Regions from separate parts of the Glaciimonas sp. OK215 genome, predicted to be linked through region 2. Evidence: predicted binding sites of a transcription regulator. Region 2 holds the regulator's gene; each other region holds the start of a gene.
What was found. The regulator FNR, encoded in region 2, switches genes on or off when oxygen is low (the NO sensors DNR and NnrR bind a similar motif). The targets are predictions, from matches to a motif close to TTGATNNNNATCAA.

Region 1: the regulator FNR is predicted to act here: its motif matches at 2,007-2,020, upstream of AC3CHX_RS07510 (fatty acid desaturase).
Region 3: the regulator FNR is predicted to act here: its motif matches at 1,607-1,620, upstream of AC3CHX_RS10945 (cytochrome C).

What each region holds. Positions count from the first base shown of each region.
Region 1 is NZ_CM173544.1:1,668,433-1,671,709, reverse strand. It holds gene AC3CHX_RS07520 (amino acid ABC transporter permease) at 1-33, shown strand, start outside; gene AC3CHX_RS07515 (amino acid ABC transporter ATP-binding protein) at 14-742, shown strand; gene AC3CHX_RS07510 (fatty acid desaturase) at 817-1,902, opposite strand; gene AC3CHX_RS07505 (sigma-54-dependent Fis family transcriptional regulator) at 2,187-3,277, opposite strand, start outside.
Region 2 is NZ_CM173544.1:2,604,203-2,607,479, reverse strand. It holds gene ccoG (cytochrome c oxidase accessory protein CcoG) at 1-301, shown strand, start outside; gene AC3CHX_RS11765 (FixH family protein) at 319-858, shown strand; gene AC3CHX_RS11760 (hypothetical protein) at 887-1,111, shown strand; gene fnr (fumarate/nitrate reduction transcriptional regulator Fnr) at 1,122-1,886, opposite strand; gene AC3CHX_RS11750 (universal stress protein) at 2,080-2,523, shown strand; gene AC3CHX_RS11745 (universal stress protein) at 2,585-3,277, shown strand, end outside.
Region 3 is NZ_CM173544.1:2,434,299-2,437,575, reverse strand. It holds gene AC3CHX_RS10950 (c-type cytochrome) at 1-202, opposite strand, end outside; gene AC3CHX_RS10945 (cytochrome C) at 203-1,537, opposite strand; gene AC3CHX_RS10940 (hemerythrin domain-containing protein) at 1,700-2,296, opposite strand; gene AC3CHX_RS10935 (hypothetical protein) at 2,316-2,795, opposite strand.

The sequences.
Region 1 (3,277 bases), 940 kb from region 2:
GAAAGGAAATTGAATGCCACTCATCGCCATTGATAACGTTAAAAAAAGCTTCGGCGACAATCAGGTCCTGAACGGTATCCGGCTGGATGTCGAACCGGGTGAAGTCATTGCCATCATCGGCAAGAGCGGCTCCGGCAAGAGCACCTTGCTGCGCTGTATCAACGGCCTTGAAAGCATCGATGAAGGCAACATCAGCATCGCCGGCACCCATCTGGGCAAATCGGAGACCGAATTGCGTGCACTCCGCTTGAAGGTCGGCATGATCTTCCAGCAATTCAACCTGTTCCCGCATCTGACCGTCGGCCGCAACGTGATGCTGTCGCCGATGATCGTCAAGGGCGCAACAGAGAGCGCAGCCCGCAAGTCGGCACAGGAAAACCTGGCGCGCGTCGGTCTGTCCGAAAAATTTGACGCTTACCCGGATCAGTTATCCGGCGGTCAGCAACAGCGGGTAGCGATTGCTCGCGCGCTGACGATGCAGCCGCACGCGCTGTTGTGCGATGAAATTACCTCCGCACTAGACCCGGAACTGGTGAACGAGGTACTGAGCGTAGTGCGCGGCCTGGCGGAAGAAGGCATGACGCTGCTGATGGTGACCCATGAAATGCGGTTCGCCCGTGAAGTCTGTGATCGCGTGGTGTTTATGCACCAGGGAAAAGTGCAGGAAATTGGCCCGCCGGAGGAAATTTTTGCGCATCCCAAGACCTTGGAACTACAACAATTTCTAGGTGCCTCAACTTGAGTCTCTCCGGTAAGCAGAACTGATGCCCGCTGCATGCCGACATTTTGCAGTTTGCCGGCAGCGCGTTCAATCGGTCACACCACAAGTACCGGCTCGCTGGTCGGTTTCCCGTCAAAATCAGTCCACCAACGACGCTTGAAATCGTACAGCTTGCAGCGTCGTGCCGTGTCGAAATACCAGCGCCAGGAAAAGCGCTGGATCACGATGCGTCCCGGCAGCATGGTTTCCAGCACCTGCTGCGCCTGCTTCAGCCGATATAGCGGAATACTCATATCGACGTGATGCGCAGTATGTTCCATGATGTGATGCAACAGCGTCCCGATCCGATAGCGAAACGTCAGATGCACCGTGGTCGACACAAACGGCTGGGCTGCGGCCCAGACCTGCTTGTCCTGATACCAGGCGATGCCGACATGGGTGTGATGCACATAGACGACAAAACCAATCATCGCGTTCCAGAATAGAAACGGCAACACAAAGCCGGCCAGCAGCGTCAGCCACAGCGATTGAGCGGTAGCGCCGGCCGCTACCGCCAGCGCCGCGACCCAGATAACTGCCGCTACTGAAACCAGTAAACAATCCCAGAAAAACACCCGGCGGCGGGTCGGCATCCGGCTACCGCTGGGGAAGACCATGCGCAGCCCCCACATTTCGATCAGGTAATACAGCCACGGCGCCCAGCCGCTGCGATAGACGCGCTCCAGCCACTGGCGCCAGCGCGGCAAAGCTTGAAACTCTTCCAGCGAGCGCGGATGCCAGACAAAGTCGAAGCCCTTCAAATTGGTATACCCGTGATGCACCACGTTATGGCCGACATCCCACAAACTATACGGTGTCAGGGAAGGCAAGAACACCAGACGGCCGAGCCAGCGATTCAACTGTCGATGCGGCGTAAAGTTTTGATGGCAGGCATCGTGGCCGAGAATAAACAAGCGGCCGATGACGAAGCCGGCCAACAGGCCGAACAGCAATTTGACCAGCACATTCTGAAACCAGACCGTAGCCGCCAGCGCCAAGCCAAACAAAGCCAGATCGAGCGTCACCAGCAAGAGCGCGCGAGCGGTGCTGCGCCGAACTATCGGCAGCAACCAGGAACGAATGACTTTACGGTGCGGCATCGGCGCCTGCGGCGGCACCGGATCCGGCAGAAGTAGTTGCATGAAAGAACCTTTAATAAAGAAACAGCCCATGGCGGGTGGTGCGCGATGCCGGCAAAGGCAACGGCTAGGCCGGCAGATATTAAAACGGTTCTGACAGGGGAATATTGATGTCGATCAAGAAAACGCTGGAATTCAAACCCGCAACGGGTCGGCTAACTGCCCTCGCCGGCGCCCGACCCGGAACGAAAAATGCGCTGCAAACCTTTTTGCAGCTGGGCTTTCAAGGCAGATGGCGGCATTTGAAAGGGCCACGTTGCATTCAGAAAAGTCAGGACAGCGTATCCCTATCGACCTGCACCTCTGACGCCGTTTAACACTTGATCCAGCCCATATTTTTTGAGCTTGATGTACAGAGTGCTCTTTGCAATGCCAAGATGCTTGGCCACCAAGGTAAGATTGCCGCGGTCCGCTTCGAGCGTCTCGCGGATGAACGCCAGTTCCGCGTCTTCCAGGTTTCCCATGGTTGCGGGAGTTCGCATATTCAATTTCCCGCTGCCGGAAACCAGCGGCAATCCGATTTCAGGCGGCAGCTCCTCCAACCCCAACGATTCCCCACCGGCCATCAAAAACATGCTTTCGACCACGTTGCGCAGTTCGCGCACGTTCCCCGGCCAGGCATGGCTTTCCAGCGCAGCGATGACTTCCGGCCTGATCTGCTTGGGGGCCGCGCCGTACTGTTCGGCAAACTTGCGCAGAAAATGCTCCACCAGCGGCCGGATATCCTCGCTACGTTCGCGCAGCGGCGGAATCCGGATGCTGGTCACCGATACCCGGTAAAAGAGGTCCATGCGGAACCGGCCCTCGGCAACCTCCTCCCGCAGATCCCGGTTGGTAGCGGCGATCAGCTTGAAGCAGATTTTCCGGGGCGTCGTTTCGCCGATGCGATAAATTTCCCCTTCTTCCAGGACCCGCAAGAAGTGCGGTTGCAACTCCAGCGGCATTTCGCCGATCTCGTCGAGAAACAGCGTGCCGCCGTTCGCCGCCTCGACCTTGCCGACCATGCCGCCGCGCCGCGATCCAGTGAAGGCACCCTCGCAATGGCCAAAGAGCTCGCTTGCCAACAGATCCTTGGAAAGCCCGCCGCAGTTGAGCGCGACAAATGGCCGCTCCCCGATCGGCCCGGAGCGGTGGATCCCTTGCGCAAAGTTTTCCTTGCCTACCCCTGTTTCGCCGAGCAATAGTACCGGCACATTGGTTTTGGCAAGCAGCTTTGCCTTGTTCACCGCCTGCGCCAGGACCTCGCTACCGCCCACGATACCTGCGAAACCCCGGGTGTCCGTAGTCATCACGGCTTGCGCAGTCCTTTCCTTTCGGCCAAGGTGCAAAGAGATGCCAGCCTGCGGCAACCCTGGAATCGTCAACAGCGTTCCGATCC
Region 2 (3,277 bases):
TGCAATGGGGCGGGAAGTGGAAGACGGCATGATCGAGAACGTGTACCGGCTGCAGATCATGAACACGGCGGAAACCTCGCACCGTTACAAGATTGCCGTCTCGGGGCTCAAGTCGATTGCGCTGGCCACGCCGGATGAAGTGGAACTGGAGGGCGCCAGCTCGCGCGCGGTGCCGGTGCGTGTGCGGGTCGATCACAGCAACGGCAAACCCGGCTCAAACAAAATCGTGTTCGAACTGAAGGCGCTGGATGATGCGCGCCTGCAGGTGCAAGAGAATGCCGTATTTTTCGTGCCGAAATAGGTCCCAAGGAGAAAATCATGCATACCGCTTCCCCGTTAATCGATCGACTACACACTGCGCGGCCTTGGTACACCCAGGCGTGGCCATGGCTTCTGATGCTGGGCCCGGCCGTGGTCGTCGTGGCGGCCACGTATACCGGCTGGCTGGCATTTTCGCGACAGGACGCGCTGGTAGTGGGCGACTATTACAAGCAGGGACTGGCCATCAATCAGGATTTGCAGCGCGATCGTGTGGCGACCGGTATGGGATTGTCGTTGAATGCTCGTTACGACGCTGCCAGCGGGAAGCTGAACGGCACGCTGCGGAGCTTCGGTACGCCCATTGCCAGGAAAATCCTGCTCCATCTGGCGCATCCGACCCAGCCGGAAAAGGACCTCCAGCTCGCAGCACAACCCAATCCGCACGGCGATTTCAGCGTCGGATTACCGATGCTGGAAAGGGCCCGCTGGGAGATCTTGGTTGAGGGGGAACGGCGCGACTGGCGTTTGAGCGGCTCCTGGAACTGGCCGCAGCAGCAGATGATCGCCCTCAAGGCCGATTTACCGCCCGCCGAATGAAAGAGGGGAGACCATGTTGCGATACGTGATGAATATACTTTGGCCGTCTTTTCTGGTGGCGATGGTCGCAGAAGGCTGTTTTTTTTCGCTCTTCGATCCGGCGGATTTGTTACGTCTCGGCGGCCAACATGCTCTGCCGCCGATAGCCGGCTACACGATCGGCTTTTTCTTCTTCTGGAGTTTTTGTTCGCTGGCGAGCATGCTGACGCATTACCTGTTCAGCGTGCCGGACGAGCGCGGCCCGCCGTTCTGAAGTGGAAGCGTTACATCGGGCTGCAGTTTTCCGTGCCGGCCGCCAGCGCTCTTAACATCGCCGGATCGAGCAGTTGCAGCTCACGCTTATCGACTTTGAGCCAGCCCTGCTTCTTGAACCGGGACAGCAACCGGCTAATGCTCTCGATGGTCAGTCCCAGATAATTGCCGATGTCCTCGCGCGACATCCGCAACTGGAAACTGGTGGACGAATAACCGCGCGCCGCATAGCGCGATGACAGATTCACCAGAAAAGCCGCAAAGCGCTGTTCCGCGCGCATATTTCCCAGTAGTAGCATCACATTCTGCTCGCGCGTGATTTCCTGGCTCATGATTCTGTGAAAATGACGCAGCAGCATCGGGATGTGGCCGAACAGCTCTTCCAGGCGCGAGAACGGAATCTCACAGACCTCGCTATCCTCCAGCGCAACCGCGTCGCATTGGTGCCGGTCGCCGCTGATCGCATCCATGCCCAGCAATTCGCCAGCCATCTGGAAACCGGTGACCTGTTGCTCGCCGCTAGGATTGATCTGATAAGTCTTGAAATGCCCAAACCGGATGGCATACAGATTTGTGAACGGGTCATCCATTCGGTACAGGCCCTCGTCTCGCAAGATGCGACGGCGGCGTCCGACAACCTGGTCGAGCCGGTTGATGTCCGCATCGTCCAGCCCCATGGGAAGGCATAAGTGGTGCAAGCTGCAATTGGCGCAACTTGCCTTTAATGCACCGACATTCAAGGCTGGCGACGCGGTATAGGAAAGCGGCTGGCTCATAGTGGTAATTGTTGTGATTATTCAACATTGTAGTGATGGCTAAGGCGAATGTACTCTAAATGCGGAATACATACAAACGCAGCGCAACGCCGCTGCCCACGCATTGCGTGCCATTTGATCCATGTCAAAAAGTCCTGAGGAGAACAGGCATAGGATCTTCTCATCGGATTCTTTTCCCGCACCTGAGGACATCATGTTCAAGACCATATTGTTGGCGACCGACGGCTCCGATCTGTCGGACAAGACTGTTCAGGCGGCAGTCGAATTTGCCAAGAGCAACGGCAGCAAGATCATCGGCTTGTCGGTTGCCGAAATCTATTCCTATTTCCCGGTCTCGACGATGGGCGGCGCTGAAGATCTGCGTTTGCTGACAGATGCGGTCGAGCAGCAAGCGGAAGAAAATGTGCAAAAAATCGCGGATCTGGCGAAGCAAGCCGACGTGGCGTGCGAAGTCTATTGTCCAAAGGGCTGGTGCGCTCAGGAAATCGTCAAGACCGCCGAGCAGCACCACTGCGATGTGATTTTCATGGCGTCGCATGGCAGAAAGGGCGTGAGTAAATTGCTGTTGGGCAGCGAGACACAGAAGGTCCTGGCTTATTCCCGCATTCCTGTGATCGTGTACAAGGCATCGGCCTGACCGCTGGTGATGCATCGATTCAAGCGCGATCATTAGGCTCGACCAAAGCAGGAGCGTTCAGATGTCCTACAAAATCATTCTGGTGCATGTCGACAAGTCGGCGCATCTTGACTTGCGGATTGAAGTCGCCGCAAAAATGGCGTTACATGAAAATGCCCACCTCATCGGCGTTGCTGTCACAGGGCTATCCCGATCACTGCACCGGCCGCTACTTTCCGGCCGGGACGGCAGCAATCTGGCGTCCTATAAAGCCGACTATCTGGACACGCTGCGGCAGCGTGCGCACGCCGCGCTCGAGAAATTTGACACGCTGGTGCGCGCAATCGGCGTGACTTCTTATGAAAAGCGGCTGATCGATGACGAGGCCGCGGCTGCCATCAGCATGCTGGGCCTGTATGTCGATCTGATCGTTCTCGGCCAGAGCGACACCGACGATCAATCCCTGACTGCGAAGGTCGATTTTCCGGAATACGTGACACTTAACGCCGAATGCCCGGTCTTGATTGTCCCTTCTGCCGGGCCGGTCTCCTGCATTGGCGGGCGGGTGCTGATTGCATGGAATGGGAGCATGGCGGCTTCGCGCGCAGTCAGGAGTGCCATGCCATTGCTAAAACAGGCGAACCAGGTTCAACTCGCCATCGTCAATCCTGCCTCTGGTCCGGATCCGCAATGTGAAGAGTCGGGCGCCGAGATGGCCGCTTATCTGGCTCGCCACCACATCACGGTTGAACTGGTTCGGCGCACGGTCGCAGAC
Region 3 (3,277 bases), 170 kb from region 2:
TCGAACAGACTTGCAACGCAAGTGTCTTGGCTGCGACATTCGGATCGTCCAGGGAACGCGACCGTTCCGGCAAAGAACAACCGGCAACCATGGCAACGACGAGCACGCCAAGGGGTAAATAAGCACCTTTCCGCTTGAGTTTCCCGAATCGTGTTGTCTTGGCCATGCGTGGTACGGGATGATGATCATCATAGCTATGCATTTAGTAGGCTCCCCACACATAGAGAAAGAGTGTGTTGTTATCTTTCGCATTGCGGCCAGCCCCATCGTAGTTGCTGGTGGCCCCGTGGAACTGGGTGTAGGCAAAGTATTGCGCGCCAACCCGGACGTATTGCACCGGCAGCCAGAACACTTCGGGCACCCAGCCGCGGGTGCCGGGATTGGCGGCCACATCCGGGTACAAGGTCGCATCCGACGTTCCGGTCGTCCTGAAGTAGCTCAGGCTGGTGCCGTATTTCGCCCGGTAAACATAGCTGGCTTTCAGCCTTAGCTGATTGAGGGTATTCGACCCATTGGCCGCAATGCCGGTCACGTCGCCATTGGCGATGGTTTCCCGGATATAGCTGAACTGTGCCGTGACGGTATGCGGATCCAGCAGATATTGATACTGCGCATCCACCCCGCGGTCGCGAAAGCGCGTGGTCGGACCGGTCGGATTCTGGTTGTCGGGGTAGATGTCGGCATTCATGGCGAACATCCCCACCATTGCACTATGCGGCCCCCAGTCGTGACTGAGCGCCAGCCGTAAATAGGGATTGGTGCCCCTGAGCTTGGTCTGGTCCTGATCCGACGTGCCCTGGCTCAAGAACGACCAGGCGCCGTTGGCGGTCTGATACGCAGCCAGCTCGGCATACAAGGTCTGGTTCCAGAAGGCATAGGCACCCACGCCGGCGACCTGCGCGCCGAGCTGGCTGATGATCGGCGTGGCGTCGGGTCCGGTGACTCCAAAGCCCGTCGGGACATATTGAATCCACGCCGGTGCGGTATTCCAGGGGTCGGAGATGGAAGGATTGTTGGTCAAGGTCAGGCCGACGATCAGGTCCCGGTTCAGATCGATGAATCGATCCGCGTAGCGCAAATCGAAATTGTCGGACACCCACTTGCTTTGCCATTTACCCGAGTCCGGATTTTGATGGTCGTAGTTATTGAAGGTCGCTTGTGCGAACACGCCGACATTGTCGGTAATCTTGCCAGCGACGAAGACGCTGCCGGTCTGGAACAAGGCGACCGCATCTTTGGCGAACGCCACGTCGCTGTCCGGATTCGAACTCTTGGTGAAACTGGCGACCCCCATTACCGACAGCGGAACGGTGCGCGTACCGATGGTGTAACCGGTCAGCTTGAACAATCGCCCATAGGCAGTCAGCTCCGGAAATTGCCCGCCGGCGTGACAGGCCATGCAATTTTGTCCGGTTTGTCGCGCGAACACCGGCAGCGCATGGGCTACCGGTGAGTTCAACAAGATTTGCGTTAGGAAGATGACGGCTAACAGATAGAAATATCTGGTGCCCAGGTATCGCGTTATGAACGAGTCCATGTCGAGGTAGTTCCCTTCTCATCATTATTGAAATTATTATTGAAAGGTTCCGAATCGGGCTCGGATAAATTGACAATAAGCAAGCGTGCGACGCTTGTCAACGTCGTTGCGCCGTCACAACGTTCCGATCGCACACGAACAGCATGTGCATGCATATTTAATTTAGATCGGAGCCTCCTCGCCGTCCGGTGCAGGAATAATATTAACAATCAGCAAAAACAGCTTTTCGAGGTCCACTTTCAGGTCGGCCCCGACAAACGGGTCGAGATTGCCAGCGAACGCGGCGTCAACCACGGCCCAGTCCTCTGGCGTCAACAAACGCTTGGCGGCAGGCAGAATCACCTCCTCTTCCAAATGCATGTGTCTGAAATAAAACTTGGCATACCGCTCCACCAGGTCACGAAATGCCGGAAATGCAGCACTCCCCTGCAGCTCATAGCGGGTCAGTGCATGCTCCAATTCCCGCACCAGCGCCTCACCTTGCCCGTGCTGGAACTCCAGCTCGACGAGCGTCTCATCAAGTTCGTGGGTCCGGTCTCGCAACCGCGCAAACAGGTACTGGTCTTCTTTTGGATGATGCACCTGCTCTGGATACTCCCGTATGTAGTAGAGCATCGCGCGAAACACCATCAGCCCTGGCGCCTGCTCGCCTTTATCGATAAGACGCACGAAATGCAGCATGCCGCGAGTCACTGCCGACAACTGCTCGTGTTCGTCCAGGATAATACGTACCGCATTACGCTGCCGTGGCGATTGCATGATCAGCTCCTCTAATTTCTTAATTCGGCTGTCGATACTGCCTGTGCGGATTCAGCATCGGATTTTTTTCCCGGGAAATTGTCTCAGGTGACTCTGACGAAGACTTGCCAGGAATCGGCATGGCGATGGAACCCATCCTGCCGGCGCCGCCGAGCGCATTTTTTGCCCTATCCTCAAACAATTCCGCCATCTTTCGATTAGTCTGGTCGACGCGTGCTCGCGCCAATTTTGCAAGCTCGGCGTACAAACACCAAGCGACGTCCGCAACTTGATAGCCATACGACAGCGGTCCAACATGGCTGGCGCTGACCCAACAGGACCCTGGGGCATTTTCAGCGGTCAGCAATTGCTGACTCGCTGCAGACGCAATCATGTTCAGATTGACAAACTTCTCGACGCTTTCAAGCATTTTATTGTTCAGCGAAACCCATAGTTCCTGTTGCGATGCCAACTGCGAATTGATCGCGGCCGCCACTTGGGTCGGAAGGGATGCAAACATTGCGTTCTCCGGTGTGTCTATAATCGACGATCAGATGGCCGGACGTATTTTGACCTTCTGACCTACCGGTCGTAACGCATCGGCTGCTAAGCACCACTAGATTAAGTGTAGCTAGAAGTAGTAGCCCGGTCAGCAGGCCCGTTTGATGCACATCAAAAATTTGCCCAAAAAATCAAACCATGAATAGCGTTGACTTAAGGCCAAAGAAAAGTGATACGTCGCATTTGATCCATATTCCAAATTTCTTTGGAATTTTTCACCGGTCTGGCGTACATTGCATCGAAGTAGTCAGATGGTAGCCACTTGCAATCCCGGTTGGGATGCAGATTGCGGGATTAGTCATCCAATCAGATATGCGTGGGAGAACAATAGCGTGATCCGATACGTATCTCCATTGATATTCTGCCTGGCTGGATCGCTATACGGCGTGAGTATGGCGCAGACAGTGGCGCCGCCCACTGAAAAGGTGCCCGATACGATGG